Regions from separate parts of the Candidatus Electrothrix sp. genome, predicted to be linked through region 2. Evidence: riboswitches for the same ligand, from Rfam matches in the RefSeq annotation. Region 2 holds a riboswitch; each other region holds the start of a gene.
The links. Region 2 has a riboswitch for cobalamin ahead of L2082_RS16870 (sirohydrochlorin cobaltochelatase). Riboswitches for the same ligand answer to the same signal wherever they lie in the genome.
Positions count from the first base shown of each region.

Region 1 (8,940 bases), on a different contig from region 2:
GGTCCTGCCAATGCCCATTGAGGCGATGCAATGGGGTTCCTTGCCCCGGATATTTTTGCCTGCAAAGGTCAGAGTCCCCTTGGTGGGCGTATGCACCCCGGTGATCAGGTTGAATGTCGTGGTCTTGCCAGCGCCGTTGGGGCCGATCAGGCCGTGGATCTGGCCTGGCTCAATCTGGAGGCTGAAATCATGGACAGCACGCAGTCCCCCAAAATAATGGGTCATGTTTTTTACTTCAAGCAGAGAGGGCATTCCCTGTCTCCTTCAGATTGATAAGGTTATAGAGGTGTAGCGGATGCATATTAACTGCCCACCAGCCAGATCAGGCCTTGGAGGGCCAGAAGGGCATAGATCCCGGCCATCACATCGTCGAGCATGATACCCAAACCGCCGTGAATATGTTGATCAAGCCAGCTTGCTGGAAAGGGTTTAAGGATGTCGAAAAAACGAAACAGGGCAAAGCCTGCAAGGGCAGTCAAGGGATGCCAGGGCACCAGGGCCAGGGTAATCAGCTGGCCAAGGATCTCATCAATGACCACTAAGCCGGGATCACCCTGGTCCACGATTTTTTCCGCAGCCCCGGCAGCAGCCGTACCAATCAGAAGGATGGCTGCCAGCATAATTGCATAGGTCGTGGGGTCCAGCCTGTGTAATCCAAGGAGCCAGAGAAAAACGCCGACTAATGATCCCCAGGTTCCTGGAGCCTTGGGCAGGTAACCACTGTAAGCACCAGTAGCTATGAACAGAAAGAGTTTATCCATAATTATTCGGGAGTATCGGGATGTTGTTGTGTACGTTGTGCAATTGCAGTGTACATTGTTTGAAGAGGGATATTATGGTGTTCTGCCAGCTTGACGCAATCCTCATATTCCGGGGTAATCCTTATCCCCCTTGAGCTACGTACCTTTTTTGCCCGTACTGTCCCCCAGGGGGTTGTCAGCTCAATGATGGTTCTGGGCAGGGTCATTCGTTGAACCGTGTGAAAACGGAGGCCAATGGCAGAGGTCTCGCTGAGGATGATATTTTTGAGATGCATCGCATGGGCCGGATCAGCAAGGAGGCAAAGGAGAAAACCAGGCCGTCCTTTTTTCATCTGCATAGGGGTCAGGCTGATATCTAAGGCTCCTTCCTCCATCAGTTTGGCCGCAACATGGGGCCAGAGTTCCGGGTTCCAGTCGTCCAGATGGGTCTCAATGACTTCCACCTGCTGAGCCTCCTCAGCAACCTGTTTACGTCCCATCATCAGGCGCAAGAGGTTAGGTCGCCCATCCTGGCGTTGCATGCTGCCTGCACCGTAACCGGTTTGTTCCAGGGTCATGGGCGGCATGGGACCGAAAGATTTACTCAGCTCAGCAACTAATGCCGCACCTGTCGGGGTGACTAACTCTTGTTGCAGCTTCACTCCATAGACTGGAAAACCTTTGAGAAGCTCGCAGACTGCCGGGGCAGGCAAGGGGATATCTCCGTGTTGGCAATGGACCCAACCACCATGGGGTAGAGGGAGTGGTGAACAGATCACCTCCTCTATACCAAGCAGGTCAAGACCGGCAACCACCCCCACAATATCAATGATGGCATCCAGTGCCCCAACTTCGTGAAAATGAATCTTTTCAGGGGTGGTTCCGTGGACATGGGCCTCAGCCTCAGCCAGACGGGTGAAGACAGCAAGGGATCGCTCTCTAATAAGAGGATCCAACTCTGATTGCTCCAGGATTGTGCGGATGTCAGAAAGATGGCGATGCCCTCCGGTCTCATCTACCTCAACCTGAACCAAGGTGGCCTGCAAACCAGATGCGGAGCAAAGGGAAGAGGTTAATTTCCAGCCTGGAAGTTTCAGCTGATTAAGGGGGGCCAGGAGGGTTTCCTGCGATAACCCGGCATTGAGCAAGGCACCAAGAAACATGTTGCCGCTGATCCCGGAAAAGCAATCCAGAAAGCAGATTTTCCTGCGTAAAGACGACATGAGCAGGTCGGGTAAAAGTTTCAGGTAAACTGTTCGCCAACAGGCAGTTGCATCCCGCAGATACAGGCCTGGACACACATCCTTTTTTTGCCCTCTGGCTGGATTTCCCGGACCAGGAGATAATCCTGACCAGTGGCTACAAGCACGCCGTTTTTGTCAGCCCGACACAGGGTTCCTGGTTTTTCCGTGACCTCACCTGGAATAACCTGGGGTTTGAAGAAACGGAAGCGCCGTTTGTCAATAAAACTATAGGCAGAGGGCCAGGGATCAAGACCCCGGATCAGGCAATGCAGTTCCTGTGCTGATTGACTCCAGTCCAACTGGCCCATCTCTTTTTTCAACATAGGAGCGGAACAGGACAAGCTGTCATCCTGTCGGATGGGACTGAGACTGCCTTGCTTGATCCTCGACAAGGCCTCGAACAGGGCCTGGCCGCCCAGGTCAGCCAGTTTTCTAAAAAGGGTACCGCTGGTATCGTCCTCTGTAATCGGCATGGTGATTGGCAACAGGATGTCTCCGGTATCCACGCCATTGTCCATCTGCATAATGGTGACCCCTGTCTCGCTTTCGCCGTTGATGAGAGCCCATTGGATTGGTGCGGCCCCCCGGTACTTGGGCAGGAGTGAGCCGTGGACATTAATGGTGCCCAAACGGGGGAGATTGAGCAGACGGCCAGGCAGGATCCTGCCATAGGCAGTGACTACGATCAGGTCTGGCTGGAGGTCGCTGACTGTTCCCATGAATGCATCATCACAGATACAGGTCGGTTGGAAGACCGGGATCTCTGCCTCTTCCACCAGGACTTTTACAGGTGGCGGACAGAGCTTTTTCCCCCGTCCCTGCCTGCGATCCGGCTGACAAACCACTGCAACGACCTGGTCTGGGCAGTCAAGCAGGGCCTGAAGACTGGGCACGGCAAATTCAGGGGTACCCATGAAGATTATACGCAGAGCATCACTCATTCTTTACCCTTCCTCTTGTTTTTTAATATTTTTTTCAGCTTTTTCTTATACAGGCTCCGTTTCAGACTGCTTATCCGGTCAATGAATAATGTCCCATGCAGGTGGTCAACCTCGTGCTGGATGATGCGGGCAAAGTGGTCTTGGGCTATGAAATCCAGCTCGTTTCCCTCAACATCCTGGGCGGTGACCCTGATTTTCTGGAAACGATCCACTTTGGCACTGTATTCCACAACACTTAAACACCCTTCCTGGTCTGGAATTTGGCCTTCACCTTCAGAAATCACTGGGTTGATGATAACAATGTTTTGGACTTTGCTTTCTTCGCCTTCATGGTTTGAGATGTCAATAACCACGATTTGCCGGGCAATGCCGATTTGGTTTCCGGCCAGCCCCACGCCTTGGGCATGGTACATGGTTTCGATCATATCATCGGCCAATTCCTGGAGTTTGTCGTCAAATGTTTCTATTTTTACTGCTTTTTCCCGGAGAACCGGAGCAGGGTAGGTTACTATTTCTCTGATAGCCATTTTTTGTATGTCAGACGTGAACGTGAAAAAATATATGCATTCCTTTTCCGTATGCTGATAACTAATAATTTTTGTGCCTGATGTAAAGGAGAAAGGCAACTTCAGCTGCATAGAAAAAACACTGGTCTTCCTTGTGTTCGCCTGCCATCTTGTGTACTCTTGAAAACAATTTCAGATTCATAACAGGAGAACAAAGGGTGAAAAAAGAAGATTTACAAGATGGGCTGGCATTGCTCAAGCAGCCGGTTTTGCCGTTGGTTTCTATGGTCCAGTTTATGTATCAGCTTAGCGGGCCAGGGGCAAAGGTTGAAGATATTATTGCTGGGATGACCGAGCCGATTGAGACGGCCTATACCGTCTATCCAGCCCCGGATAAAGCAATACGTCCCTATCTTAAGCAATTACAGGTGCTGGAAAAACTGCAAGAGAACGAATTGCCGGAAGAGGTCGTGGATACAGCTGGTCAGCCCGTGGATGCAGTGACTGCCTGCACCGCTTTGATCAATCAACGTATTATGGAAGCAGAATTGGAAACAATTAATTCTCTGCTTTGTGCGCCCTGCCATTGTCAACTTTGTTGTGTTGGCCCGGAACAGGACATGGAACAGGCATTTTTTGAGATTCCTTTGCAGGCAGAAGAAACCGGGCTTTTTGCCCTTCAAGCCCGGCATGATACCCCTGATACCCGGTGTCATGCAGCACTGAACGAATCCTGCCTGTTGATTGACGGGCACCCTTTTTATCAGGCTGTTCAACAAGCTGGTAGCCCTGAACTTTTTCACTGGCACAACGGCTGGAGTATGATTCTGCCTAAAAATTCATCCTGTCCAGCCCTTGAGCAAAGCGGACGTTGCAGTGTGTACAGTCAGCGCCCCCAGGTCTGTCGTCGTCCACAGATCTTTAGTTATATTCTTGAACCCTTGGAACAGGGGAGGCGATATATGCTGAGAAACTCTCTGCTTGCAGTAAGCGACTGTCCTTATGTACAATTTGCCAAAGAGGAAATCAATGCCTATGCCGCAGCCTGTGAGCTTGAATTGCTTGTAAAAGCCAATAAAGGTTGAGGTGGCAAGGTTAAAGAATCTCCTCCTGATGGTCTCCAGCTTCTTCATGGATTGCTTGCTCATCTTTATGATAGCGATATCTTATAATCCCTTGTAAAAGATAGAAATTGGCAAGATAAAAAGGGAGATAAAATAACATGCCCCAAAGAAAGGCCGGGCGCAGGCTCTGGCCCACGAACAAGGCAATCAGGCCACTGATACCACCCCAGAAAAAAAGGCCTTTGATGACACTTGGGTATTTGCTGGAAATGGTGTACCAGAGATCAATAATTCGGTAAAAGGCAGCTACAACCTGGACAGCGACGCACATCCCGAGAAGAAATACGAGAATTTTTCCGAGTATCATCATGAAGTACCTCTCTGTTGTCTGAAGATCATTCCTTAAAGATTATTTTATTGGTAATGTAGCTGCCTGGGGTCAGGTTGTGATGAGGCTATTTTTGCGGGAAGGAGCACTTCCAGCCGCAGGGGTCGCCTGCCGGGTTGCCATATCCTCTACAGCCAGTACATTGATAGTCTTCAGTAACAATCCTTCCGTCAGACCATTCCTGGGTGCAGCGAACAATGCCAGGGGCCTGACAGCGGTCATAGGAACGGACAACATGGCCCTGTGGCACAGGAGGTTGGGGATCTGGATTTGGGACCACATTAGGGATATTATCATCCACTACATCACAGTAGGCATCTCTATAAGATTGGGGGTCTTGAAATCGTAGCTCTCGTAATCTTTTGTTACAGCGCCTGCTGGCTGAGCTACAGTTTCTTCCGTCATAGCTGGCAAGGATTTGTCCGTTCCCTCCATTGATGAGGTCAGCTCGACAGTTTTGGGCCAATGCTCCGCTACTGCTGAGTACGCTTGAGCATACGAAGACAATACCTAATGCCAAGAGTTTGAATTTCATACCTGTTCTCCTGTGGGTTGAGTTTTTTTTTTCGGCTCTGGAGCCTAAAGTACATTCTCTACCTTTGCAATGTAATGGAAAACAGCAGAGAATGCATCTTTTATTCCTTACCCTTCCTTAACTCCAGTGAGTTAGTGGGTTAGGCTGCTTTGTTTGCCTGGGTGATCTTGTCTCCGGCCATATCATCTTGAAAAACCTCAGTGCCTTTTTTCATGGCACAGAAATCACCGCACATGGTGCAGGTGTCGCTTTTTTCCGGCATTTTGGCTTGCCGAAGTTCTTTGGCTATTTCCGGGAAGAGCAGGTACTGCTCCAGATCTGTCCAGCGCATATCCCGTCGGGCCATTGCAGCGGCTTTTTCGTTGTCCCGACGATCAGGGTATTTGGCAACATCTCCGATCCGCACTGCTAAACGGGTAGCCCGAACCCCTTCCCGGACATCGTTTTCATCAGGCAGGGCAAGGTGTTCTGCCGGGGTGATATAGCAGACCAGGTCTGCACCGTGGCGGGAGGAATTGGCTGCACCAATAGCAGCAGTAATATGATCATAACCTGCGCCACTGTCCAGCGGCAGAGGGCCAAGCACATAATAGGGGGCATTGCCACTCATCCGTTTTTCCAGCATGATATTGCCAGCAATCTCATCCAAGGGGACGTGTCCTGGTCCTTCCACCATCATCTGACAGCCCATGTCCCGGCCTAATTCAGCCAGTTCACAGTTGATGATCATCTCCGCCATTTGGGCCCGATCATGACTGTCATGAATGGCTCCGGCCCGGATGCCATTACCCAGAGAAAGGATGGCATCATATTTTTTCATCAGCCCACAGACCCGATCAAACTGTTCATAGAGCGGATTTTCTTTGCCATTGATATCCATCCAGGCCACCATAAAGGTGCCACCCTTGGACACCAGCCCTCCGTAACGATAACCCTGTTTGCGCAACCGTTCAATGCTATACTGGTTAATTCCACAGTGGATCGCCATGAAGCTGATACCATCAGCCAGTTGCTTTTCAATCAGGTCAAAGAGGTATTCCGGATCGAGTTTCCCAGGGTTGGCGTACTTGGCTGTGGTTTCCTTAAATGCCTGGTACAAAGGGACGGTGCCCACAGGCAGGTTGGTAGCTGCCAGAACTGCCTGCCGGATGGCATCAAAATCCCCATCAGCTGAAAGCTCCATCAGAGTATCTGCGCCTTCCTGTTCTGCAATCTTTGCCTTGCGTACTTCCATGGCAAGATCACAGATATCCGAGGAGGTGCCGATGGAGGCGTTGACCTTGGTACGGAGTCCTGTGCCGATACCCACGACTTTTTGTTGGGGCCGCAGGGGATGGTTGGTAATAACTATTTCTCCGGCTGCGACCCGGCTTCGGATAAGCTCCGGGGCAAGCCCTTCGTTCTGGGCAACGATGTTGATATGCTTGGTTATTTTTCCGGTTCGGGCCAGTTCTAATTGGGTGAGTTGGGTTTGCATGATGTTACCTCATTATCTGCTTGCCCTGCCGGAATAAAAAAAGGGCACCGGCAGAGCAATTGCTCTTCCGGAACCCTTTACCATCGCGTTCCATAGTTATAGAATATTCAGTTCGTCTTCTGGCTTCCCCTGCCCTGCAACAGCCTTCCCGCTTCTATTCAGAAACAGTGACTATGAAATGTGCAGGATCTCTTCAGGGGTTACAGCATTGGGTATGCCACGGATTCGCACCGTGTTCCGTTAACTGAAGATTATGTATGTTGTTTGCGGGCTACTATAAACACCTTTTGAAGTGTTGGCAAGCGTGGCGGGCAGGCATGCGAAGATCAGGAATGTTTTCCTGCATTGGATTGAGGGAAGGAGTTCCCGGAAGATAAGCGGGTGCAGAGGGAGAAAATGGTGTTGCAGTGCTACAGAGCCATTTTTTCCTGCTTCAGAACCTCTTTCTCCTGCTTCAGGGTGACTTTCTCCCGCTACAGAACCATTTTTTCCCACAGCAGAATGACTTTTTCCTGCTTCAGGGTGATTTCTGCCGCTTCGGGAAGGGTTTCTCCTGTTGCAGCGAGGGATTCTCCTCTTGCAGAGCGGGTTCTTCCTGTGCAATTCGTTATCCGCTTTCGTTGCACTCAAGCAGATCTACTCTACTAACGATTTTTCTTGCCGATACCTGGAGCATGATGTCCAATATTTTCAGGGGTTAAATTTCCTGCTTTTTCTCCTAGCAAGAGCTTTCTCACAGAGACTACGGTCGTTAATTCATTTTCCCGTTCACTTGGACTGGTGATTGCTTTCACCATTTCTCTGTAAATATCTACGGGAAGCCACATGGCAAGTTCCCATGACATTTGGTTTGCTTTTCTGAAATCAGAACCGGGAGAGTCTTCCTTCAAGCTTCTTGCAAGTGCCAGATACTCAGCAACTCTGACAGCTTGTTCGCGTGCCTTTACTTCCCATTTCAATTTTTCAAGGAAAACGGAGTGCTCTTTTTGAAGTGTTGTCTTGAGCCTTTCGCTAATACAAAGTGATGCAAGATATTGAAGTGCTCCAAAAAGGATCAATCCTAAAGTCAAACCCGGTAACCCAAGTGTGAATTCCATCTTTTCTCCTGCTATAAATCTTAATAAATGGAAACGCCACCCTGTTGGTAGCTGTAGATTCCGTAGCCTTTTGGCTCGATAATACGACAAAAACAGGTTCTCGTCACGACAACAAAAAGCAACTGCAAACCCACATGTTCCCGCCCCGTTCACCCAGCCCGCAACTTCTTCTCCGCCTCCACAATCAAAAAACCGATAACCCCGGCCAGCATAATCCAGACCCAGGAGCCAATACCGATGGCCGTGCTGTGGAAGAGCTGCTGCATAATCGGGACATAGGTATAGACCATCTGAATGAGCAGCATAGCCGAGACCCCGGCAAACACCCAGAGATTTGTGAATAATCCGAGCTGGAAGATGCTCTTGGTCAGGGACCGGCAGTTGAAGAGATAGAACAGCTCTATCATAATAAAGACATTGACCGCAACTGTTCGTGCCGTATCAAGGGAAGCCCCTTGTGCCAACTCCCATTGAAACAGGCCAAAGGCACCGATCAATAACAAGGTGCCCACAAGAAAATTCTGATGATCAGCTCGCTGGTCAGGATTGGGGTGTCAGGATCACGGGGCTTGCGCAGCATAATGCCCGGCTCCTTGGGTTCAAAGGCCAGCATCAGGCCCAGGAGAAACCGGGTGTAGTCATGTTGGTCCAGAGGATCTGCACCGGCAGGATGGGCAAGGTAAGGCCGAAAAAGATGGCCGCCAGAATAAAAATTATTCCGGGTATCCTGCCAAAGATCCTTACGTATGTAGTTGAAGGAAAGCACAATACTGCACTGCTTTCCAACGAAGATAACAGAAATACAGCATTCGATTATGTATCAGGAACGTTACAATAACCCTGCCCGGACGGTCACCAACTTTTCCGTTCGGGCACGGCACACAAACAGCACCTTTTCAAACAGCTATCTCCGAGCTTTTTTCCATCCGTCCTTCATAACTATAAAAT
Region 1 covers NZ_JALAAI010000128.1:250-9,189, reverse strand. Annotated here, with positions in the region: gene L2082_RS16170 (ABC transporter ATP-binding protein) at 1-252, opposite strand, end outside; gene L2082_RS16165 (phosphatidylglycerophosphatase A family protein) at 303-761, opposite strand; gene larC (nickel pincer cofactor biosynthesis protein LarC) at 764-1,963, opposite strand; gene fmt (methionyl-tRNA formyltransferase) at 1,984-2,925, opposite strand; gene def (peptide deformylase) at 2,922-3,452, opposite strand; gene L2082_RS16145 (YkgJ family cysteine cluster protein) at 3,650-4,516, shown strand; gene L2082_RS16140 (hypothetical protein) at 4,527-4,865, opposite strand; gene L2082_RS16135 (hypothetical protein) at 4,951-5,418, opposite strand; gene thiC (phosphomethylpyrimidine synthase ThiC) at 5,558-6,895, opposite strand; cobalamin riboswitch at 6,988-7,159, opposite strand; gene L2082_RS16125 (hypothetical protein) at 7,136-7,390, opposite strand; gene L2082_RS16120 (hypothetical protein) at 7,540-7,992, opposite strand; partial or broken gene L2082_RS16115 (cation transporting ATPase C-terminal domain-containing protein) at 8,142-8,572, opposite strand; gene L2082_RS16110 (Uma2 family endonuclease) at 8,889-8,940, opposite strand, start outside.
Region 1: linked by a shared signal. The riboswitch ahead of thiC (phosphomethylpyrimidine synthase ThiC) and the one ahead of L2082_RS16870 (sirohydrochlorin cobaltochelatase) in region 2 are both predicted to bind cobalamin.

Region 2 (7,893 bases):
TTGATCAACTGCCGCTGTATACTACAATTATGGGAAAAATGCAGCCAATGATGATGCAGAAGATCATGGCGGTTCAGGCCCAAGGGTTGAAGAATCCGAATGGTGGCATTCCGGGTATGATAGCTCCTCCCCCTTTCTAAGTCGCTGAACGATGCAGTGAGATGATTCTTGCTGTATCTTGCGGCTAAGATTATTACAGATATCGTACAGGAGTGATAAGAAATACCTTCTGTACGATTCTGTACGAATGTACAAAAAATATTTAAATTTTAATGCCCTGAAAGGTTACTCATGTCATATTAAGCAAGGGATATAGAACGTTATCGTAATAACTTTCCAAAATGAATATAACGAATAGTTTTCATTAAAAAAAGGAGATAGAAATGCTGAAACTGAAAAAAATATCTGTTAAACTCGCCTTGATTGTTTCCTTTACAGCATTTTTTGCTGTTCAATATGCCCAAGCGCAGAGTATAAAACTTCCATTGACCATTGATGATCCAGACATCCAGAATGTAGTGGAAGACATTAGAATGAATGTTGGCCCAAATCCATCTATTATCCAAGAAATGATGATAAAGACAAGAGATATTGTAAAAGCAGAACAGGTCAAGAGGCTTCCTTTGATGCCACAGTTCAGAAATACAATAGGTAATGCAGTCAGTACCAAAGTAATGGCAGCGACCCGGACAGCGACTATGAATGCGCAGATGAACGCAATGCAGGATCCAATGAACCCTGAGGGCGTACCAAATTTTATTGCACCGAAATTTAACTTTGAATAATAGTTCTTGTTTTAAGTTGAGAGGCCACTTTCGCAGAGAGCGTGAGTGGCCTTTTTTTATTTTTTCTCTCTTGATTTGGGAATTGCCGTAGGAGCGAACCTGTTCCGTCCTTTTTTACTCACCTCAAGTTGACGATTCCTTTAATAGAGTATTTTGAAAATCTGCGTAATCCCTTCCAGCAACCCCATGGTTGGCCGTGAGACCAGCTTTTCATCAACAAGAAAGATCTGGTTATTCTGTACTGCCTTAATAACCTGAAATCCAGGCTCATTACGGATCATTTCCGTGGTCACCTTATTCATCCGTCCTTCTTGAGCCAGAAAGACGTCTATTTTTTTTGCCTTGGAGAAAATACGCTCCTTCCCATAGGCTGCAATGTTGCTTTTACGAACCTGGACCGCATCCTGGGCCACATTGATACCACCAGCAGATTCCAACACAAATATTGTCATGGATTGGAGGGCAAAGGTTTTCATTCGTTTGTGGATAGATTCAAAATAGACTTTTTTCCTCTTCTCTTCTGGGATACGTTCTACCTGGCGGTTGATTTCTACAAGACCAGCACCAAAACGGGCAATCATGTGTGAGGCTTCTTCCGGGTGTCCGCTGAGAATACCCAGATATTCCCAATAGCGGAACATCTCATCCACTGAGGTAGGTTGCAAGGAGACCACTGCCACGTTGCTTGCCTCAAGGCGTTCCACTATTTGTGGATATGCTCGACTATGCATGGGACGAATCAGCACCAGATCCGGCTTCAGGGCCAAGAGCCGCTCAGGATCATCACGAAAGCTGAGTTTAGGGAGATCCGGCAATTGCTTATCACTCCGCCCTATGGCAATGATTTGTGAACCAGCCCCCATATCAATCAGGTTACGGGTATGTGCTCCGTATAAGGAAATGATCCGTTGAAAGGGCTTGTCCGGCTGAATCACCTTGCCGACCTTATCAATAATAGGAGTGCCAAAGGCCGGAACTGTGAGCAGGCAAGAAAACAGGAAAGCAATAAGATAATGTTGCAACATTTTTTCCTCGTTGGTTTTTGGAGACTCATGAAAATTATTTATTCGATGACTAAGCAGGGAGTCGGTAACTCACTTGGTTGCAGGCGGAAAAGGCATCCTTCCGAACCTGTGCCTCCACGCCGTACACTTTCTGGATAATGTCAGGCCGCAGCACTTGGTCAGTGGGGCCTTGACAAATAATTTGTCCGTTTTTTAAGAAGATTAACTCATCACAAAAATACGTTGCCAGGTTTAAATCATGGATTGCAGCAACCACTGTCAAACTTTGTTCAACAACCCGGCGACGAATCAGGGCAAGGATGGACAGGGAATGGTAAATATCTAAGTTAGAGGTGGCCTCATCAAGGAGTAATACCTCTGGGTCCTGGACCAAGGCACGGGCCACAGCAACCCGCTGTTTTTCTCCGCCTGACAAACGGGTGACTGAGCGCGATGCAAATCCTGCCACGCCCATCTCTTCCATCACGGCATCAACCAGGGCATGCCCTTGGCTGGTCAGAGAGGCAAAGCGGCCAAGATGGGGGTGGCGTCCCATCTCCACTACTTCCCGGACTGAGAAACCAAAGCGAACCTGGAAATCCTGGGGTACCTGAGCGACCCGTTTTGCCAGTTCCCGTTTCTGCCATTGATACAGTGGAGTTCCACGATACAGCAGGTCTCCCTTATCAGGGGGGGATAACCCACAGAGCAGATCAAGCAAGGTGGTTTTTCCACTGCCATTAGGGCCGAGGATGCCATAACATTTGCCCGCAGAAAGGGCGAGCTGTATCTCTGCTAACACAGGTTGATTTTTGTAGGCAAAATCGACCTGGTCCAGCTGCCAGAGAATATCAGAAGAAGAGTCAGCCATTTTCCTGCTGTCGTTTCTTGAAGATATAGGCAAAAAAAGGGCCACCGATAAGGGCTGTCAGTACACCAATGGGAACTTCGGCAGGCAGCACTGCCCGGGTAATTGTATCAGCCACCAGCAGGAGCAGACCGCCGCCCAAGGTAGAAAGGATGATCAACTGCCTGTTATCCGGGCCCAGAAGATGGCGGAGAAGGTGGGGCACAATGAGCCCGACAAAGCCAATGATGCCTGAGACTGAAACACAGAGTGCAGTCATAAGGGAGCAGGTAATGAGAAGAACCCAGCGCAGGCGGACAGTATTGATACCAAGGGTGATGGCAGCCCGTTCTCCAGTGGCCATGATGTTAAGATCACGGCTATAAAAGAGACAAACCGTCATGCCGATCAGGATGGCAGGCAGCAGGAGAAGAATATTCTGACGGGAAATCCCGGACAGGGAACCCATGAGCCAGAAAATAATAATGCCGACCTGTTCATCAGCAACGAATTTGAGAAAACCTATGGCTGCGGAAAGAATAGCGGCAACAATCACGCCGGATAAAATCAGGCTGGTTGAAGAAAGGCGGCGGTCTTCAGAAGCCAGAGCCAGTACTGTGAACAGGGTTCCGATACTGCCCAAAAAGGCAAAAAGTGGCACAGAAAAGCTTGTTGGCAGCATCCAGCCCACAACCTGAAGCACAATAACTAAAGAGGCACCAAAAGCGGCCCCGGAAGAAATGCCCAAGGTGTAAGGATCAGCCAGTGGGTTGAGAAGAATGGCCTGAAAAACCGTGCCACAGAGGGCCAGCATGCCTCCGACCAGCACTGCCGCCAGGATACGGGGGAGGCGTACATCCATGACCACTGCTGTCACAATCGGGTCCATAGCCATATCTCCGCTTCCCAATGAAAGGGCATGGGTTATAAGCTGCAATACCGTTGCAACCGGGATCTCCATAAATCCCATTGTTGCTGACATCACAATGGAAATAAGCAGGAGAAGGAGCAAACCTGCTCCTGTGATAAGTGTAGATACCGGTCGTGCTGCCATAGATTTACCTTTGTCCACTTGTACGCAACCTTACTTCAGCACGATATCTGCATCAGCGGCCGCATCAGCAGCATGCTGAACAAAAATATCAGCAAAGGCATCCAGTTCACCAAGGCCTTTTTTGACCGTAATAACTTCAAAGCCTTCCTTTTCCAGGGTCATCTGCCAGGATGGTTTCTCGACATCAGTGCCAGTCATATCATTCATGGCATGATCTCCGGCCACAACCATGCAAGGTTTCAATATTACTTTTTGTATCCCGCCTAATTTCAGCTTGTCAATCACATCTTCAAGCGAGGGAAAACCCTTTACATTTCCTATCAGGATGACTGTTTCCGGGGAGCGTTCACGCATCCGGTGGGCAAGCTCAAGATAAGCACCTCCAGAGGGAAAATGTTCATTACCGTGTCCCATGTAGACCAAGGCAGCGTTTTCTTTGGCTGCCATTGCCAGGTCTTTGTCCAGGGCCTTTGCGGCTGCGCTAATATCCTCAGCATAGGGATGATCAAACCCATAGGTGCCCAGAGCAGGGCGTCCCAACACGACTTTATGAAACGGCTTGTATTTTTTCTTTTTTACCGTGCCCATGCGCATCAGGCTATCCACATAAGTACCAAGATCAAGGAATTCTTCTCCCATGGCAATGTGAGTGGGCTGCAGAATAATGGTGTCGTAGCCGACGTTTTGCAGATCAGCAATGGTGGCAAGCACAGTTTTGACGTGCAATACATCTTCCGGGATTTCAGGATGGGCCTTGCTGTAGGTCGGGTCTTTGGCCCGGTCCTGCCATATTTTGCGGATGATGTTGGAGGTAAAGGCGATTTTTACCGGGGTTTCCGGGTAATTTTCCATCATCCTGGTTCGGATGTTGAGCAATCCTTGCAAGGCAGGCTCAACAGTGGTGCCAAACATGGCTAAGACAATGGCGTTTTTATGCTCCACCTTCCATCCCTTGCTTGCAAAAGCAGTTGGTGTACTGCAAAGCAGTACAAGCATAATGAAAAAAAGGTAACTCCACGGGAATCTCCCTGTGCTGCTGGACCGGGGGATTCTGATGCGCGCAGAGCATAAAAAATCCCGGACCAATTAAAAAATTGATCCGGGATGTCCCTTTCTACCCAGATAACGTCCATATTGTTCATACCTTTGCCGAGGTGTTTGAACATTTTTCCAGGCAGGTTTTCTGACTTCCGGTTCGTCCTTCCCTGCGCCTTCCCACCTTTTTAAGGCATTGACATCATGCAGAGTTGTCTCCGGTTACAGCGGCGGGCCCGTCCCGGATTTACACCGGGTTCCCTTTTCATCCGCTTTATTTATGAAAGCGGACACCTGAAAGCAGGTGGTAGTTTAGTCAAGGGATGGGGGGAAGTCAAGCGGAAGTGTTTAACTCAATTTGGGGGTTGCCCTTTATTATCGCTTATCAAACCGACCTTGCGGAATCCCGTTGTTTTTTGTACACTCCTGCTGTTCTTTTCTTGTTTCCGTTATTTTTATCAAACAGAGACCCTGTGAGGTTCTATGTCCGGTTCAACTGAGTTTCTGCTGTATGTCACGGTGTATCGCCTGAGCGTGCTGGCGATAGGTGCGCTTTCTATTTATCTGGGGTTCCGTCTGTTCAATCGTCCTGCCGAGCTTGCCCGTTCTGGAATGGGGACGGCTTCAGCAGAGGTCGAGTCAAGCCTGTTTACTTTGCGCATGACTGATTTCTGGCCTGGAGCCTACTTTGCCCTGTTTGGCACGATCCTGATTGGGATTATGCTCTGGCAGGGGCCGCCGCAGATGAAGACAGAGGAGGTTCATGAGAAAACACCTACTGGTGAAAAAACAACGAGCAAAGCAGAGGTTCGCCTTGATCCTCATGTGCAGCTTGATGGATCGTCACGTCAGGAAAGAGCTGAGAGCGAAGTCGCTCTTGATCAGGAATGGGCAACGCTGGACAAACCCGGCATGATTTCTGCTGATGCCGCAGTACACTTGGCGAATATTGCCAGGGTGTGGCAGAAAGAAGGACGTATCGGCGAGGCCCTGGCTATGGCGCGACTGGCCTATTTGTACGGGCCGGAGATCAACAGGACTGCGCATCTTTCTCTGCTTGCGGAGTTGTTGGCAGCAAACGGAAGAACTCAGGATGCAGCTGATGCCCGTGCCGCATTGGAAAAACTGCGGCAAAAGGGAGAAGGGGCAGGGGAGTGATCATGTTGAAAAGATTGCTGTGTATTTTTTTGGTTATTCTGATTTTTGCTGGTTCGGCAGTTGCTTCTTCCTTTGGTCGTTTTCATGCTTTGGTGATTGGCAATCAGGATTATAAGTATCTCACGCCGCTGAAAACACCGAGAGCAGATGCTCTGGCAGTGGCTGAGGTATTGGAAAAACAGTACGGCTTTGAGGTTGAATTGCTTCTGGATAAGACGTGGCAGCAGACTATGGAAGCTATAACCGGACTGCGCAGTACGGCAAACCGCGAATCGGACAACCTGCTGATTTACTATGCCGGTCACGGGTATCTCAACAAGAAGACCGGTGTTGAATATTGGCAGCCGATTGATGCGGCAAGAGACAATGATATTTTCTGGATTCCGACATCAAGAATTACCAGTATGCTGAAGGAAATTCGGGCCAAACATGTGCTGGTGGTGGCGGATTCCTGTTATTCGGGCAGCCTGTTGACACGGGATTCCGGGGCGAAACTGCCGGACGGGTCAGGATTGGACGAACTGCTCCGGCGAATGCAGGAAAGACGTTCCCGCACTGCCTTGACCTCGGGCGGTGAAGAGCCGGTGTGGGATGCCGGAGGAGGGAGTCATTCAGTTTTTGCCAAGGCATTTCTTGATGCTTTGCGGGAGAATCAAAAAATTCTGGACGGGTATACCATTTTTGACCTGATCAGGCGACCGGTGGCTTTGAATGCTCCGCAGACACCTCAGTACGGGGATATTCGGATGACAGGGCATGAGTGGGGGGACTTTCTGCTGGTGCCCAAGGCGTTGCAGGAACAGAAGGAGCCTCCTCCTGTGGTGACACAGACAGAACAACGCAGGAGGGATGATTTTGCGTGGCGGGGAAATAATAAATAGGCTGCGCAACGTAGTGGAAAAGTAGAACCTGTTCGCACTTCCGTACCGCAGCAGGACAGGACAATCGGGCAATATATTGATCACGGCGATGGCACGATAACGGACACAAAAACCGGTTTGATGTGGAAACGCTGTTCAGAAGGTTTGTCCGGTGATAACTGCGAAGATGGCGAGGTCAAAACGTATACATGGGATGATGCGATGCAGCGTTTCAAGAATGTTGAATATGTAGGCCATGCTGATTGGCGGATGCCAACCATTGATGAGCTGAAAACCTTGGTGTATTGCAGTAAGGGAAGAAAAGACCAAGAGAGTGGTTGGTGCAACGAGGGTTCTGCAAGGCCGACGATCAATCAGCAGGTTTTTCCGAATACAGTAGCTGATTGGTACTGGTCCGGGTCGTCGTTTGCCGACCTCTCGGTCAGCGCATGGTACGTCTATTTCAGCAACGGCCTTTCCAGCGCCTCCAACCGCAACAACAACTATGCGGTTCGGTTGGTGCGCGGCGGACAGTGATTTTGTTTTTTTGCCTTTCCCAAGGGGCGAGTGATGCACGGGGTGTTACCCCGTGCTGGAATTGTATAACCCCTTCGGGGTATGTGGAATCCGGCATTTCGCCGTCAGGGCACGGCACGCCGTGCCCCTACGATGACGATGGCACTATGCCCCAAAGGGGCTATATGTAGCCAGCCCAAGGTAACACCTTGGGGATTACATCCCGTCACCAGGGGAGCATCTTGCGTCACCAAGGGCGAATGATTCTCCCTTTGGGGATTATGTCGCGTCACCAGGGGCGAATGATTCTCCCCTTGGGGATCATGTCCCGTCACAAGGGGATCGTCCTGCGTCACAAGGGGATAATGTCGCGTCACAGGGGGATCATGACCATCCCCTTATGAATGATGATGAATTTCTGTCGAATCATGACAAAATACTACCGAATAATGACAAAAATATTGCGCACCGTCATTATTTCCTGTCTCTGCATGATGCAGCGATAGGTACGAATCATTCTGCACCGTCGAAGAATGGTGCTGCGATACATCAGAACGATCCAGAAATACCGCAGGGTGATCCGACGACAGGTTCAAACGATTCAGCACTGCCGCAGAATGATGCTGCGACAGAT
Region 2 covers NZ_JALAAI010000143.1:587-8,479, forward strand. Annotated here, with positions in the region: gene L2082_RS16845 (hypothetical protein) at 1-140, shown strand, start outside; gene L2082_RS16850 (hypothetical protein) at 384-785, shown strand; gene L2082_RS16855 (ABC transporter substrate-binding protein) at 926-1,810, opposite strand; gene L2082_RS16860 (ABC transporter ATP-binding protein) at 1,860-2,660, opposite strand; gene L2082_RS16865 (FecCD family ABC transporter permease) at 2,653-3,690, opposite strand; gene L2082_RS16870 (sirohydrochlorin cobaltochelatase) at 3,721-4,632, opposite strand; cobalamin riboswitch at 4,847-5,038, opposite strand; gene L2082_RS16875 (hypothetical protein) at 5,209-5,883, shown strand; gene L2082_RS16880 (caspase family protein) at 5,886-6,764, shown strand; gene L2082_RS16885 (Lcl C-terminal domain-containing protein) at 6,861-7,280, shown strand; gene L2082_RS16890 (hypothetical protein) at 7,385-7,636, opposite strand; gene L2082_RS16895 (hypothetical protein) at 7,660-7,893, shown strand, end outside.

Region 3 (13,972 bases), on a different contig from region 2:
TGCTCAGCAGCAGGATATTGATGGTGCCGGGCTTCTTTTGGTTCATCCGCTCCTTGTCCAGGCTGTCCGGCTCGTAAAAGCCGCCCTCATCCGCAGCCATACGCAGGGCATTGCCCATGACCCCGGCCGTAACCAGGGCCGTGACCTCCATATCCCGGTACGCCTCCTTGACCACGGCCAGATTGTCCATATCAGCCCCGGTAAAGAGCATGGCCGTACTCTTGCCGTCCAGACCCAAGACCTTTCGGGTGGATCGGTTCAGGGCGGCCAACCCCTGCTGGTGGCCCAGGCCCCAGGAAGGCGGCGGGAAATAATGATTGCCCACCGTGCTGATCCCCTTGCGTTGCCCTTCCAGGGTGGAGACCACCTGCATGGGTTTGCTCAGATGGAGGAGGACGGTCTTGTTGCGGAAGTCCTTGATGTCGCTCTCCACGATCTCGGCCTTGTCCAGATAGGGCACCTCCAGCGGGATCGGCTTCCTGCTGACCACCTGCTCGGGCAGGACAAAGTTCTCCGGCTTGCCGAACGCCTCATTATAGATGCGGGCAGCCAGCCAGGCCGTGAAATAGCCCTGATGGGTGGCGGCCCGGCAGGTCAGGTCGCAGGGGAAGAAGAAGATCCGCTTATTGCGTACCGCATCCACCTCTTTCCAGCCCGGCTGATCCAGGATGCTCAGGGCCGTGCGGTCGCCGCCGCAGGCATAGAGCACCTGGGGATTAAAGTTCCGCCATTCCTCCAGGCTTACCGGGATAATATTCCCTGTTCTGCCGAACTCCGGGGCAATGCCCCCGGCAGCCCGGATGTACTCGTTCTGAAAAGAGTCATCGCCCGGAGCCATGAGGACATCTCCGCCCATAAGGCGCATGACCCGCTGTCGCTTTTCCCCCGGTATCTGGGCGGTCTTGCGGGCAATCAGGCTCAGTACAGCCTTTTCCTCAGCAATGATCTCCGCTGCCTTGTCCTCGTGTCCGAAAATACTGCCCAACAGAGCCAGGTGGGCGAAGCTCTGCTCCAGCGAGGAGGGCAAGAGCTGTACCAGGAGGGTGTCCTTACCGGCAAAGCGTTTTGGCACGTCCTTATGCAGATCAGCATAAAAGATCATGTCCGGCTCAACGGCAGCTACCCGGTCCAGGTCAGGCCGGAAGAAGCCGCCCATGATGACCTTACCTGCTGTTTCCTGGGGCAGGACTGAATGATAGGTGATGCCCTTGACCGCATCCCCGGCCCCGATGCGCAGCAGCATCTCGGTTACTGAGGGCACCAGAGAGACCACCCGTTGCGGTGCTGCCTGCACGGTGATTTCCTTGCCCCCTGAATCAGTGAAAATGAGTGGAAAACCTGCTCCCCATGCTGTCCCGGAGATGGAAAACACAAGCATGAGGAACAGGGTGATGCCTTGTATTGTCTTGTATTGTTTTTTCATTAATGGAATCTCTGTATATATTCATTCTACCTGTAGTAGGGGCACGGCGCGCCGTGCCCCTACACCGTTATTCCCCTTCCGGCACATGGACCATAGAGTTCGCATCAGTACTCCCACCGCAACGAAGAAAAGAGCGACCGGCCCGGCATGGGATACCCTTTCACATAGGCGTACTCTTCATCCAGGAGGTTGTTGATCTGTCCGCGCAGGGTGAAGCTGCCCAGGCGATCATCCTCATAGAAACGCCAGGAAGCATTCAGGTCGGTGACCGTGCCGGCATCCAGCTCAACCACCGGGGTTGGGTATGTCCCGGTCTCCCAGTCCTCCACATCCTGCGGCCCGCTATAGGCCACATTGAGGCGGCAGGAGATCCCGTCTCCGTTATTCACCATGACCCCGGTGGAAAAGTTCATGTCGCTGACATTCTGAAGATCCTCACCCGTGCTCTCATCCTCGTATTGGGTGAGCAGGGTCAGGTTGAGATAGGGCCGCACCTCCCATTCCCAACCAAGGGGCAGGCCCAGGTCATAGGAGAACTCGGCTTCAAAGCCTGCAAGGGTGGCATCCCCCAGGTTCTGCCAGCTCCTGGAGCCGTCTGCCAGATAATCAACAATGATCTTATCAGTAAAGTCAGTATAAAAGGAGGTGAGCGAGGCGTTGATCCCGCTGGTACTGAAGTCCAGCCCGGCCTCGTAGGTACGGCTGGATTCCGGTTTCAGCTCGGGATTGCCCACAGTCCGGGAGCCGAAGCGGGTGAATTCCGCAGCCAGCTGATCTGCCGAGGGGATCATAAAGGCCTCGGCATATTGTGCCCGCAGCTTGAGCTGCTCCGTAACCAGCCAGGACAGGCCGATCTTGGGCGTAAGATGGGTGTCGTCGGTGTTGCGGCCTGCCGGTTCTACCACCTCCACCTCGTACCAGTCGTAGCGCAGACCCATATCCAGGGTCAGGTGCTGGTCAGGCAAGGTGGTCTTGCCCAGGAGAAAGACTGCCGGGTTGCTGTAACTGGTTGTATTGGGGGTCCAGGTGTTTTCCACCTCATAGTCCAGCCAGTCAATGCCGCCGGTGATTCTGGTATGCCCGAAGGTTCCGGTTAGCTGGGCCTGAGCACCCTGCTGATCCGTGGTGTTGATGGCAGCAATGCCGTTATCCCAGCCGTCCGGATTGGACCCGGTGGGATCATTCCAGGTGTTCTCGTCCTTGCCAAAGAACCAGCGGGTCATCCATTGCCAGTGGTCTGCGCTGTCTGCGCCTGCATAGTTCAGATCAACGGAATAGTTCTCCTTGTCCGTGCTGTCGTCCAGGTCATTGGCAGAGAAATATTCAGGACTGCCGCTGTTATCCAGCTCAGAAGCGGTGACGATCAGGCCCAGGCGGTCTTTGTCTGTTATGGACCAGCCCAGGTTGGCACTGATGCTTGAGGCTGCATCCAGGCCGGTGTTATGGAACTCCTCGCCGGTCCCGGTTTCATAGGCATCCTGCCCGGAACGGGTGTAGGAGCCGGAAACGTCAAACGCACCCTGTTTCAGGGTGCCGCCGATGCGGGATTCGTAGGCACCAAAGGAACCGCCGCCTGCCTCGGCAAAGACGGAACTGCGCTCTGCCCTGCGGGTGATGATATTGACCACCCCACCCATCCCGGCAGAACCGTACTGCACTGCGCTCGGTCCCCGGATGATCTCAATTCGCTCCACATTACCGGTAAGCAGCTTGGCCACATTGCCTGTCCCGGCCCGACGACCATCCAGCAGCACCAGGACATGGCCCTGGAGGTCATTGCCGTGGGTATCGGTGCGGAAACCGCGCAGCCCCACCGAGGTCAGGCTGTTCGGGTATTTATGGATATGGCCGATGGACTTCTTGGCCAGCAGGTCACCCACATCAGAGGCACCGGACTGCTCAATGGCCTCCTGGTCAATCACCGTAACATTGGCACTGACCTCTCTTTTTGGCTCTGCTGTCCGCGCAGCAGTCACCACCACCTCGTCCATCATGACCGCCTGTTGAGCAGGCGTTTGCGTGATCGTATCAGCAAAAGCAGCTTGCGCACAGGCACCAGCTATGAGCTGAAAGGCCAGAACTGAATAACACTTCTTCATATTTTCTCCTCTGGTTTGATGTCCGAGGAGCTGCCTGCACAAGGCAAAAAAAAATCCCCGGACCAATTGAATACATTGATCCGGGGATGCCCTTTTTTTCCACGAATAACTCTACGCATCTCTCCCTTGTCCACGGGGAACGAGACGGCCCTGGCATGCTGTTCTCTTGCATGCAGGTCATACTTTCAGACAGGTCTTCTGACTTCCGGTTCATCCTACTTGCTGCGCCTTCCCGCATAAGATGATTATGCAGTGACATCATGCAGCGTTCGTCCCCGGTTACAGCGGCGGGCCCGTCCCGGATTCACACCGGGTTCCCTATTAAGCTCGTGTTGTGAGCATCTGAAATATGCACGCGAGTATAGCCGGAACCGAGGCAGGCGGCAAGGGAAAAAAGACCGGGGCGTGTAGCCCTGTATGTATCAGCCCGATGCAATGCGCCGGTAGTCATTTCTCAGGCCGCAAAGAAGCATCTTGACAGGGTATATACGTTTCTATACATTATCATGTAAATCTATAACAGGAGTTTTCGATATGCATGGTTATATACAGAGGATGCAGGAGGCAAAACTGCATAATGCGCTTTCCCGTTCTCCGGCGGTGGCCATTCTCGGCCCAAGACAGTCTGGTAAATCAACAACAGCCAGGATGCTGCTCAGGGATATACCTTCAGTATATCTCGACTTACAGGATCGGGTGGATCGGAATAAGCTTTCAGAACCAGAGCTTTTTTTTGAGCGGTATCGGGATCAACTCATCTGTCTTGATGAGATTCAGCTGCTCCCGGAATTCTTTGCTGTTCTCCGTTCAGAGATAGATAAGGTCAGGAGACCAGGAAGATTCCTGATTTTGGGATCAGCTTCCAGGGATTTGATCAAGCAATCCACAGAATCACTTGCCGGCCGTATCGCCTATATTGACCTGACGCCGTTTGTGCTCAAGGAAGTCAAGGAAGTATCGGCATGGTCGGATATCTGGCTCAGAGGCGGTTTCCCGGAAAGCGTTCTGGCTGGAAATGATATGGATAGCTTTGATTGGCGGCGTGATTTTATCCGAACCTTTATGGAACGGGATATTCCGAATCTGGGGTTCAATATACCGATTCCGGTCATTGAGCGCTTATGGCAACTCTTGGCGCATTACAACGGTCAGACGGTAAATTACAGTAAATTGGCAACTGCTGTTGATGTATCAATACCAACGTTAAAGAAATACCTGTCACTCCTGGAACAGACCTACATGGTGCGTTTACTGCCTCCTGCGGAGGCAAATATCAAAAAGAGGCTGGTCAAGTCACCGAAGATCTATTTGCGGGACAGCGGAATCCTGCATGCCTTACTTGATATTGAAGAATATGATTTCTTGTTGTCCAGCCCCATGGCAGGCCCATCCTGGGAGGGATTTGTTATTGAAAATATCATCACGGAACATGATCGCTGGCGACCGTCTTTTATCAGAACCTCTAATGGAGCTGAAACAGACCTTATGTTGGAGAGGGCAGGGAAAAAGCATCTTTTTGAATGCAAGCTCTCCAAAGCTCCAAAGCCTTCACGGGGGTTTTACGAGCTGATTGATGCGGTGCAGCCTGCATCGGCATGGGTTGTTGCTCCGGTTGATGAACCCTATGCAATACAAAAAAGAATTCATGTCTGTTCCCCGGTTGATCTGGAACTTTAAACAAGGCTATGCAGAAACCTTCTCCTCTCCACATTGGCTGCTGCATAACCCCACATGGTCTGGGACATGCTGCCAGGGCCTGCGCAGTGATGGAGGCATTGGCCCAACGTGTACCGATGCATTATCGGATCATCAGCACGGCTCCGGCCTGGTTCTTTGCCGAGTCATTGACCGCTTCGCACGAGATTTACCCCTTGCAGACTGATGTTGGGCTGGTGCAGCACGATGCCCTGCGTGAGGACCTTGACCAAACCGTGCAGCAACTGCTGGCCTTTTATCCCCTCCGAACCGACCTGCTTGATCAGCTGGCAGCCCTGTTTGCAGATTGCCAATTGGTACTTTGCGATATTGCGCCAGTGGGTATTGCAGCTGCGACCCAGGCCCGGAAACAGTACGGCTCTCAGGTGCGTTCAGTGTTGCTGGAGAATTTCACCTGGGACTGGATCTATCAGCCTTATCTTGCTTCGCACCCGGAATTCGCCGGGATTATTTCTTACCTGGAAGGTCTGTATAGTCAGGCGGATTATCATATTCAGGCGGATCTGGTGGCACCGCCAATCGCCCGTGCTGCTCGGGTTTGTCCGCAGGAACGGGCAGCAATCAGAAAGCAACTCGGGTTGCAGGAAGAACAACAGGTTATCCTGGTGACCATGGGTGGGATTGCCGGAACGGACTTGCCTCTGGTCCGAATGAGGGCGTGCAGGGATTTCTGCTTTGTCTTGCCAGGGCAGGGCGGAGAAGAGATCAAGGTGGATGAAAATCTCTTCTTGCTGCCTTCGGATTCCGCCATCCGTCATCCTGATCTGATTGCAGCCTGTGATGCGATGATTGGCAAGGTGGGGTATTCCACCTTGGCAGAGGTCTATCAGGCTGGCATTCCTTTTGCCTATATCAGCCGGGAATGGTTCCGGGAATCCCGGCCTTTGGCGGATTTCATAGATCGGGAAATGCCGTCCCTGCCGTTGACAGAAGAGGCGTTTTGTCAGCAGGATTTATCAGATATGCTGACAAGGCTTTGTCAATTGCCTTGGCGCGACAGGAGCAACCAGAGCGGGGCCGCAGTGGTTGCTGCATTTTTGCAGGGACTGTTGTCCAGCTGAACAGCCCGTTCTTGGGTTTTTCCTGTTCCGATGTACAAAGAATTATTCGTATTGGAAGGTCTGCTTCGGATTTTTCAATTCGGCTCACTCCTGAGTCAGCTGCTTACGCACTTCTCCGCAACGGAGCATCATTGCGCCAAAATAGGGATTGCTGATTTCCTCTGAAGGGGCCAGCCAGGAAGCACCGGTGTTATCAAAGGCCATGGGACAGAAATGGACAAACCAAGAGGTATGATCATTGCTGCCAAAAGTCTCTACGGTTTCAACCACTGCCTGACTATAGGGAGAAAAGCTTGTGCGCAGGTCAGCCATTGTTTGAGCCTGAGTCAATTCCCGGACAGTCTTTTTCAGGCGGGCCGCCAGGTTCCCGGCTTTTTCGGTGCCTGTTTGCAGAAGAGCTGCTGTTAAGGATTGGGTCAACGGCGCAAGGGCATCTGCTGAATCCAGGGCAACTTGTTCATTATCTGCGGCAAGGTTTTGTTGCAGGATCAGGTATCCTTTGAGGAGTTCACCCACCTTAGTTTGAAGTTCTGGAGAGGCGGCCTGGGCTGCCGGAATATCCTCAATAGCGAAACGCTCTCTGACCTGGTGAAAATGTTCGGCAAATTCAGCATAGATTTCCTGCGCTTCTTTCGTGCTTTCCGCCTCTTGCAGGAGGATAGCATCATTTTTCAGGAGCATGGCAAATTCCTGCCAGCTCAACCGTTCGTCTTCTTTGAGCGTATCTTCAGTAATGGCGGCAAGAGCCTTGGTGAAATTCTGAAGTGCAGACCGATATTGCCCAGCGTCTTGTTTATGGATCTCTCTGGACAGCTCAACAAAACGTTGGTTCAGGAGATCAAGTCGGGAGGCAAACAGCTCTGGTAATGCATTATCCCCTTGCTTTGTTGTTCCGCTTGAGGGATTCATCATGGATGGACGGGCCTGGAGCTGGATTGCTGAGTCAATCTTGAAGTTGCCCCGAACAACCACCAAGTCACCTTCTTCCAAACCACTTTTAACAACATAAAAATCCCCACGTTGTGAACCAAGCACCACCTCACGGCCTATATAGGTTCCTGGTTGTTTTGGGACCTGGACATAGACAAGGGCTCGTTTGCCTGTGAGCAGAGGAGCTGAGGCTGGAATAAGAAGCGGCTTTTCCACTTGCCCGGTTGTGGGCAGGATAAGTTCAGCCCGGACAAACATACCAGGTTTGAGTTTGCCGTTTTGGTTGTCAACATGGAGGCGAACCCGAACGGTTCGATTTTTTTCATCCACCAGCGGATCAACATAGGCGACCTTGCCCTGAAAATTAGTACCTGGATAGGCTTCCACTGTGAACCCGACCTGTTGGCCCATGCTCACTGCATGGAGGTCTGTTTCGTATACTTCAAGGATTACCCAGATCTTGCTCAGGTCAGCCAGGGTATACACCGGGTTGCCGGTTTTGACATACATGCCTTCGTTGACATGTTTTTCAATCACAATGCCAGCCAGCGGGGCTGTGAGGGTGATATGACGGGTGGGTTTTTGCAGAGCTTCCATGGCCTGGAGTTGCTTTTTCCCGATGCCCAACAGGCGCAGTTTTTCCCGACTTGCTTCAAGGGTACGACGAGACATCGTTTTAACCAGTTCATTGCCGGATTGCCGGGTACGTTTGTATTCCTTGGTCGCCTGGATGAGTTCGGCCTGGGCTGTGAAGAGGTCAGGGCTGTAGATGGCAGCTACAGCCTGCCCGCGTTGCACAGTGGCTCCGGTGTAATCAACAAAGAGCTTGTCAATACGTCCGTCCACCCAGGAGGTGATGGTGCTGAGGCGGGTTTCATCATAGTCGATTCGACCGAATATTTGCACCTTGGCGTTGCTGTCGTTCTCTGTGCTTTTCCGTGTCGCCGGTTGTACAGCAATCTCGGCCAGCTTTTGTGCCTGACTGTCCAGAGAGATTTGACGGAGGCTCAAGCGTTTTTCATTACTTTGTTTCTTGACTTCAATCAGATCCATGAAACAGATGGGGCATTGACCAAATTCCGGCAGTTGAATCTGCGGATGCATGGAACAAGTCCAGATAGTTTCCGGGCCATGCTCATGGTCAGCAGGATCTGTTTCAGCAAAAGAAGTTCCTGAGAAGAGCAGGAAAGAGCAGGTCAGGATGATCAGATGAAGAAAAAGATCCCGCATGATTTTTTACCTCGTTGCATGTGTTATCCTGCCCCAGCGGGGCAGGATGGTGGGGTTATTTTGCGTCTTCGCTATGATCCGCATGCCCTTCAGGGGCTGCATGTTCGCCTGGATCTGCATCATCAGGTGTCGCATCACCGTCTTCTGTTGGGACAGCCTCGGGTTCTACACCCATCTCTTGTAACTTGGCGAGATATTTTTCCGGGTCTGCCTTAAATTGGGGAACACAGGCTGCACAGCAAAAATAGACCCGTTTTCCTTCATAATCAGCATAGATCTCTTTGTTGATATCGCCGCCCATGACCGGGCACTTGGTTTGGGGTTCAGCAAAGACATTGCCTGCAAGGCTTAACAGCAGGATAAGGCAAAAACCAGCAAGGGTGGATGTTTTTAAGATACGCATAATGGAACTCCTTTCTATGTATGTTTATTGGGTGACAGGGATCCGGAACAGTTCCGAGAACCCGAGTTGCTTTTATTACTCTTCATTTTATTTCATCGTAGAAAACCACCCCCTCGGGGGGTGGATTCCTTGTTTTTTTTAGTAGGCTTTTGTCTCTTTTTTGTCTGCCTCAGGGCTGTTCCTGCCAGTTTGCTACAACAAGCCCAACCTGGGCCTCAAGCTGGGCCACAGCCAGGGCCTGATCAGCCAGGGTCCGGCTTTCAGCCAGCTCAAAAGTCAGCAGGCTTTTTTCTGCATCAATGATTTCCAGGATGGAATTTTTACCACTCTGAAAGCCACTGACTGCCACTTCCAGTTGTTGTCTGACCTTGGGCAGGAGTTCTTCCCGATACAGAGCAACCTTGCGTTTTGCGTCCTGATAGGCATACAGGCCCTGCTCAATCTGATTTTGTATGGTTCGTTCCTGTTCAGATTTCCGGCTTTGCGCCTCCTGGACAGCTGCTTTTTGTTCAGCGAGTTTGGCATGACGGCGTTCCCGGAATATGGGCAGGTTCATGCTGACTCCGGCAATAATCGGGTCATCACCACTGTCCGGGGGATCACCGTATTCTGCGGACCCAGTCAGGATGGTTTTCAGGGAAAAAGTAAAATCCGGATAAAAATCTTTTTGAGCCAGCTTGGTTTTGGTTTCTGTCTTGGTAATACGTTCCTGGGCCGCTTGCAGAAGGGGAGCATTTTTAAGAGCAAGAGAGTGTAGTGTAGTGGGCTTTTTTTTCAGGGAGATCTCTGGAAGATACTTTGGAACAGGACGGGATCTTTCAGGAGCAACACCCAGCAGGTTGTTGATACGTATGCGCAAAGGAACAGCACTCTCCTTGATGGTGCGAACCTTGTCCTGGATCTGGGCCAGCTCAATCTGTACCTTGAGCACATCAAAATAGGTGGCCTTGCCGCCGGTATAGCGGTCACGGGCAATACCTTCCAGGTAACGGAGTAATTCGAGGTTGTTTGAGAGGATTTCCTGGGAACGGCCGAGAAAGCTATAGGCAATATAAGCCTCTTTGACCTGCCGGGTTACATCCAGTTCAGTGGCAGCCAGCTCGGCATGGGCAAGGGCCTGGTCATGATCAGCAAGCTTACGCAACAGGACAAGTTTCCCAAACCAAGGCAGGGATTGGTTGAGAGCCAAGGCTGCTCGTTGCGGTCCGGTTCGTGTCTCAACAGGCTCAAGATAATACTGCACAGTGAGCTTGGGATCTGGCAGCACACCTGCCTGTGGAATTTTATGACTGCTGGCTCGCAGTTTTGCTCGTGCAGCAAGCAGGGCATTATTATTGGTCAGGGCTTGCTCAAGGTAGGAAGAGAGAATCCCTGTATCCTTTTTTTTCTTTGTTTCAGCTTCTTCAGCTGTGCAAAGGGCAGGAAGGATACTGAGGATACCTGCCAGTACTATTGCCAGTACTATTGCTAATACGGGCAATACCGGAAAAACCAAGGCAATGTGGAAGGTGGCAGTGTGTCGGTTCATTGCGAAGCTCCGGGGCTGATACCATGCTGTTTGTGGCGTAACAGCTGAATAATATTTTCAATCCCCTGTCCCTTGGGACGCGGGAACCCTTTTTAAAGGAACCACTAAGTAGGGTATAGCATATTCAGCGAGCCAATACAATGTCAGCATACAATATTAGTACAACAGAAAGGCTGGCTTCAAGGGGTGCTTACCGAATATATCCTTGTTCTTCAAGATAAAGAAAGATTTCCTGCACAGCCTCGGCCGGGGTCATTGTGGAGGTATCAATAGTTATTTCCGGATGAGCAGGAGGAATATAGGGATCTGAAATACCAGTAACTCCTTTGACAATCCCGGCCCGTGCTTTTTTATACAGTCCTTTTCGGTCCCGTTGTTCGCAGGTTTCAAGGGGCGTGGCGATATGTACCTCAATATAGCCACCATAACGGCTGATCAGGCGCCGGTTTTCCTGGCGGGATTCTTCGTAAGGGGCAATGGGGGCACAGAGGGCGATGCCACCGTTTTTGGTGATTTCGCTGGCCACAAAGCCAATGCGGGTTACATTGAGATTTCGGTGTTCCTGGGAAAAGGTCAGTTCTGAGGAGAGATTCTTGCGGACAATATCACCATCCAGCAGGGTGACCGGGCGATCACGCATCTCCATAAAACGAACCATCAGGACTTTGGCAATGGTTGATTTTCCTGAGCCGGACAGGCCTGTCAGGAAAACCGTGAATCCTTGCCTGGACCGGGGAGGAAAGGAGTGACGTAGCTCGTCAACAACATTGGGAAAGGAAAACCATTCCGGGATATTCTCTCCCTGCTCCAGGCGTCGCTTGAGTTCCTTTGAACTGATGTTTTTTACTTTTTCATCAGGTGTGTCAGCAAGGTACACATATTTTTTCTGCTCTTCTGCATATCCCATGGCCCGTTCCGGAACCATTGCAATGCCGGTCTCTTCTGCCATAGAGGCAACAAGCTGTTGCGCTTCTTTCCGGGGATAAAAAAGATCGTTATGGGTATCGGCAAAGGGGTCGCCGTGATCATCTGCCACCATGAAATGGCTGCATCCGTAGTTTTTGCGGATCAAGGCATGCCAAAGTGCCTCACGGGGACCAGCATTTCGTTCCGCCAGCGGGATAACGCCCAGCTGAATCATATTACGGGGAAAATGCTGAACAAATTCCTGGTAACAATGCACATGGGTGTAATGTTCCATATTACCAGGGTGATCCAGACCTACCACTGGGTGAAGAAAAAGAGAGCCGCCGGTCTCCCGGGCAGCCGCCAAGACCATTTCTTTATGGGCGCAATGCAGGTATTCTTTGGTATGGAATCCAACCACTCGTCGCCAACCGTACTGGATAAAGCGACGATTGCTTTCAGCCGGTGTGAGACGAAGCTCGCAGAAATCGTAATGAAGTGGCAGGGTAATGCCTTCCACTGTCCCGCCTATGTACCAGTCCTTGACTTCAGTGAGCAGGATTTGCACACTGGGGTGTTGTTCAGGGTCTGTTGTCCCGTAGATAGCTTGGGCCTCGGCTTTTTTATCTGCCTTCCAGATATCACTGACAGTGAGGATTGCCAGAAGAAAACCTTCCTGATCATTGAGTCCAATCCGTTGTCCTGGTTGCAGGGAAGCTGCAAATTTTTCGGTCACATCAAGGCAGACCGGAATGGGCCAGACAGAACCATCAGCCAGGCGCATATCTTTGAGCACACTCTGATAATCCTCTTGGCCTAAAAAGCCTGCCAGCGGGTAAAATCCCCGGTTGAGCAGGGACTCAAGATCGCGGACTTGGCGCCTGTTCAGGTCTGTTGACGTGAGGTGAACAGCCTCAGCTCGTAGTTCATTGGCTCGGCAGGAATGAACAACCAGGCTTTCAGAATAAGAAAGAGCAGAGCAAGAAGGAGTATGGGAAGGGGCTTTTTTCATGAGAGATGTATTTGACATGGTTATTAACGATGTTTTCCCCGTTGGGGGGGAGACAGTAAAACATGAAAGCAGGCAATGCTTTCGTATAAATTTTCATTCTTCCCCTTGGGGGAGGATAAGAAAACATGAAAGCTGGTACATTTCTGGAGACTGTACCGGGTATCTTCTGAAAAAAAAAGCTGAAATTGTAAAAAAGAAATTTTGCTGTGTGACAAGGAAAATTTTTTCGGGTTTAAGAACTTATAATTTTATTTCATCGTAGAAAACCACCCCCTCTGGGGGTGGTCAGAGTTCAACGGCTCTGCCTGTTGAACAGTCATGTTTTCGCAAAGGGCAGGTTATGTAGATGTCGCATTTTATCAACGGATCAATCTTGAGTTTGTCCCGTGTTATTGCGCTATGTCCACAAGATGCCTCGGCTATGCATGGTGAGTGAAGCTGTTTGTATGCAAAATATCATTTCGGCAACAGTTGAAGATCGTTAAGTTTCCTGATGCTGATTTTATCAGCGAGGGTGTTTTGGAAACGGGAGCCAAGTAGACAAATGCCCTCTGGGCTTAACCAATACCACCCCCTCTGGGGGTGGATTCTTTATTGTTGACTTTTAGCGAGAGATCTGTCTATAATGGGATGACTCTAGAGTTTGCTATTTGATAGCAAGGCCTTAACCCAATATCCCAATGCCTGTGTCAGCAGGTGAGACATGAACACATCTAAAAGGAGATCGTTATGAGACTATTGTATCTTACTCTGTTTTTTGTTTTTTTCCTGGCAACATCAGCAGCTGCTGTGGTCAATATCAATACAGGAGACAAAGATGAGTTGGCTTCATTACCTGGTATAGGGCCGGTGAAAGCTGAAGCGATTATCAAGTACCGGGAAGAAAAAGGCCTGTTTAAAGAAATTGATGACTTAGCCGAGGTATACGGAATCGGTGAAAAAACGATTGCTCGTATTAAGGATGATGTTACAGTGGGTGAGGATGCCCCGGCTGAAGCTGCAACTACTGTGAACAAAAAAGGCAAAGAAACAACGCCAAAGTCCCAGACAGAAAAACCCGTATCAACCAAATCTGTTGGCAAAAAATAAAAGTATATTCAAAGGGAAGCGCGATAAAGGAAGGATTATGATTTTTCATCAAGTCGCGTTGCTGCCTGGATAAGGGCATCATGGAGAGGGACAGGGGGGGTAGTGAGGTGAAGACCATGCCCTCCCTGGGCAGTTTTGACTGTTGGTGACTCCCAGGAAAGCATCTCAGTAACTGCATCCACTCCTTGTTGCCCAGCGGCTTCTGCTTCAAGGAGATTTCCTGAGCGTATTCGGATGATGCCTCGCTCTTTTTTTTCATTAATAACAATGATGTCTGTTGAATGATTTCCCATGCCTATGAGCTGGAGAAGATCAACCAGCGGGATGGTATCCAGAAAGGAAGAGTTGCCGGATTCTTTGGCAAAAATGCCAGCAAGTACTTTGAGCAGCTCTTCCGGTTTAAAAGGGTAGGGGATAATGGCTGAAACACCGCTATGATAGGCTGCCCGTTTAATCTCTTCTGTCAGCTCGTTACTGTACAGGACAACATATGTTTCTGCATGCCAGCGGCGAACCCAGAGCAGCAATTCCACGCCGCTTTCTCCTGAGAGCTGAACATTGGCGATGACCATATG
Region 3 covers NZ_JALAAI010000025.1:14,383-28,354, forward strand. Annotated here, with positions in the region: gene L2082_RS06230 (adenosylcobinamide amidohydrolase) at 1-1,423, opposite strand, end outside; gene L2082_RS06235 (TonB-dependent receptor plug domain-containing protein) at 1,528-3,522, opposite strand; cobalamin riboswitch at 3,694-3,882, opposite strand; gene L2082_RS06240 (ATP-binding protein) at 4,057-5,199, shown strand; gene L2082_RS06245 (hypothetical protein) at 5,208-6,299, shown strand; gene L2082_RS06250 (efflux RND transporter periplasmic adaptor subunit) at 6,384-8,459, opposite strand; gene L2082_RS06255 (YHS domain-containing protein) at 8,515-8,862, opposite strand; gene L2082_RS06260 (TolC family protein) at 9,032-10,390, opposite strand; gene L2082_RS06265 (bifunctional sulfate adenylyltransferase/adenylylsulfate kinase) at 10,581-12,308, opposite strand; gene L2082_RS06270 (ComEA family DNA-binding protein) at 13,038-13,397, shown strand; gene L2082_RS06275 (response regulator) at 13,433-13,972, opposite strand, start outside.
Region 3: linked by a shared signal. The riboswitch ahead of L2082_RS06235 (TonB-dependent receptor plug domain-containing protein) and the one ahead of L2082_RS16870 (sirohydrochlorin cobaltochelatase) in region 2 are both predicted to bind cobalamin.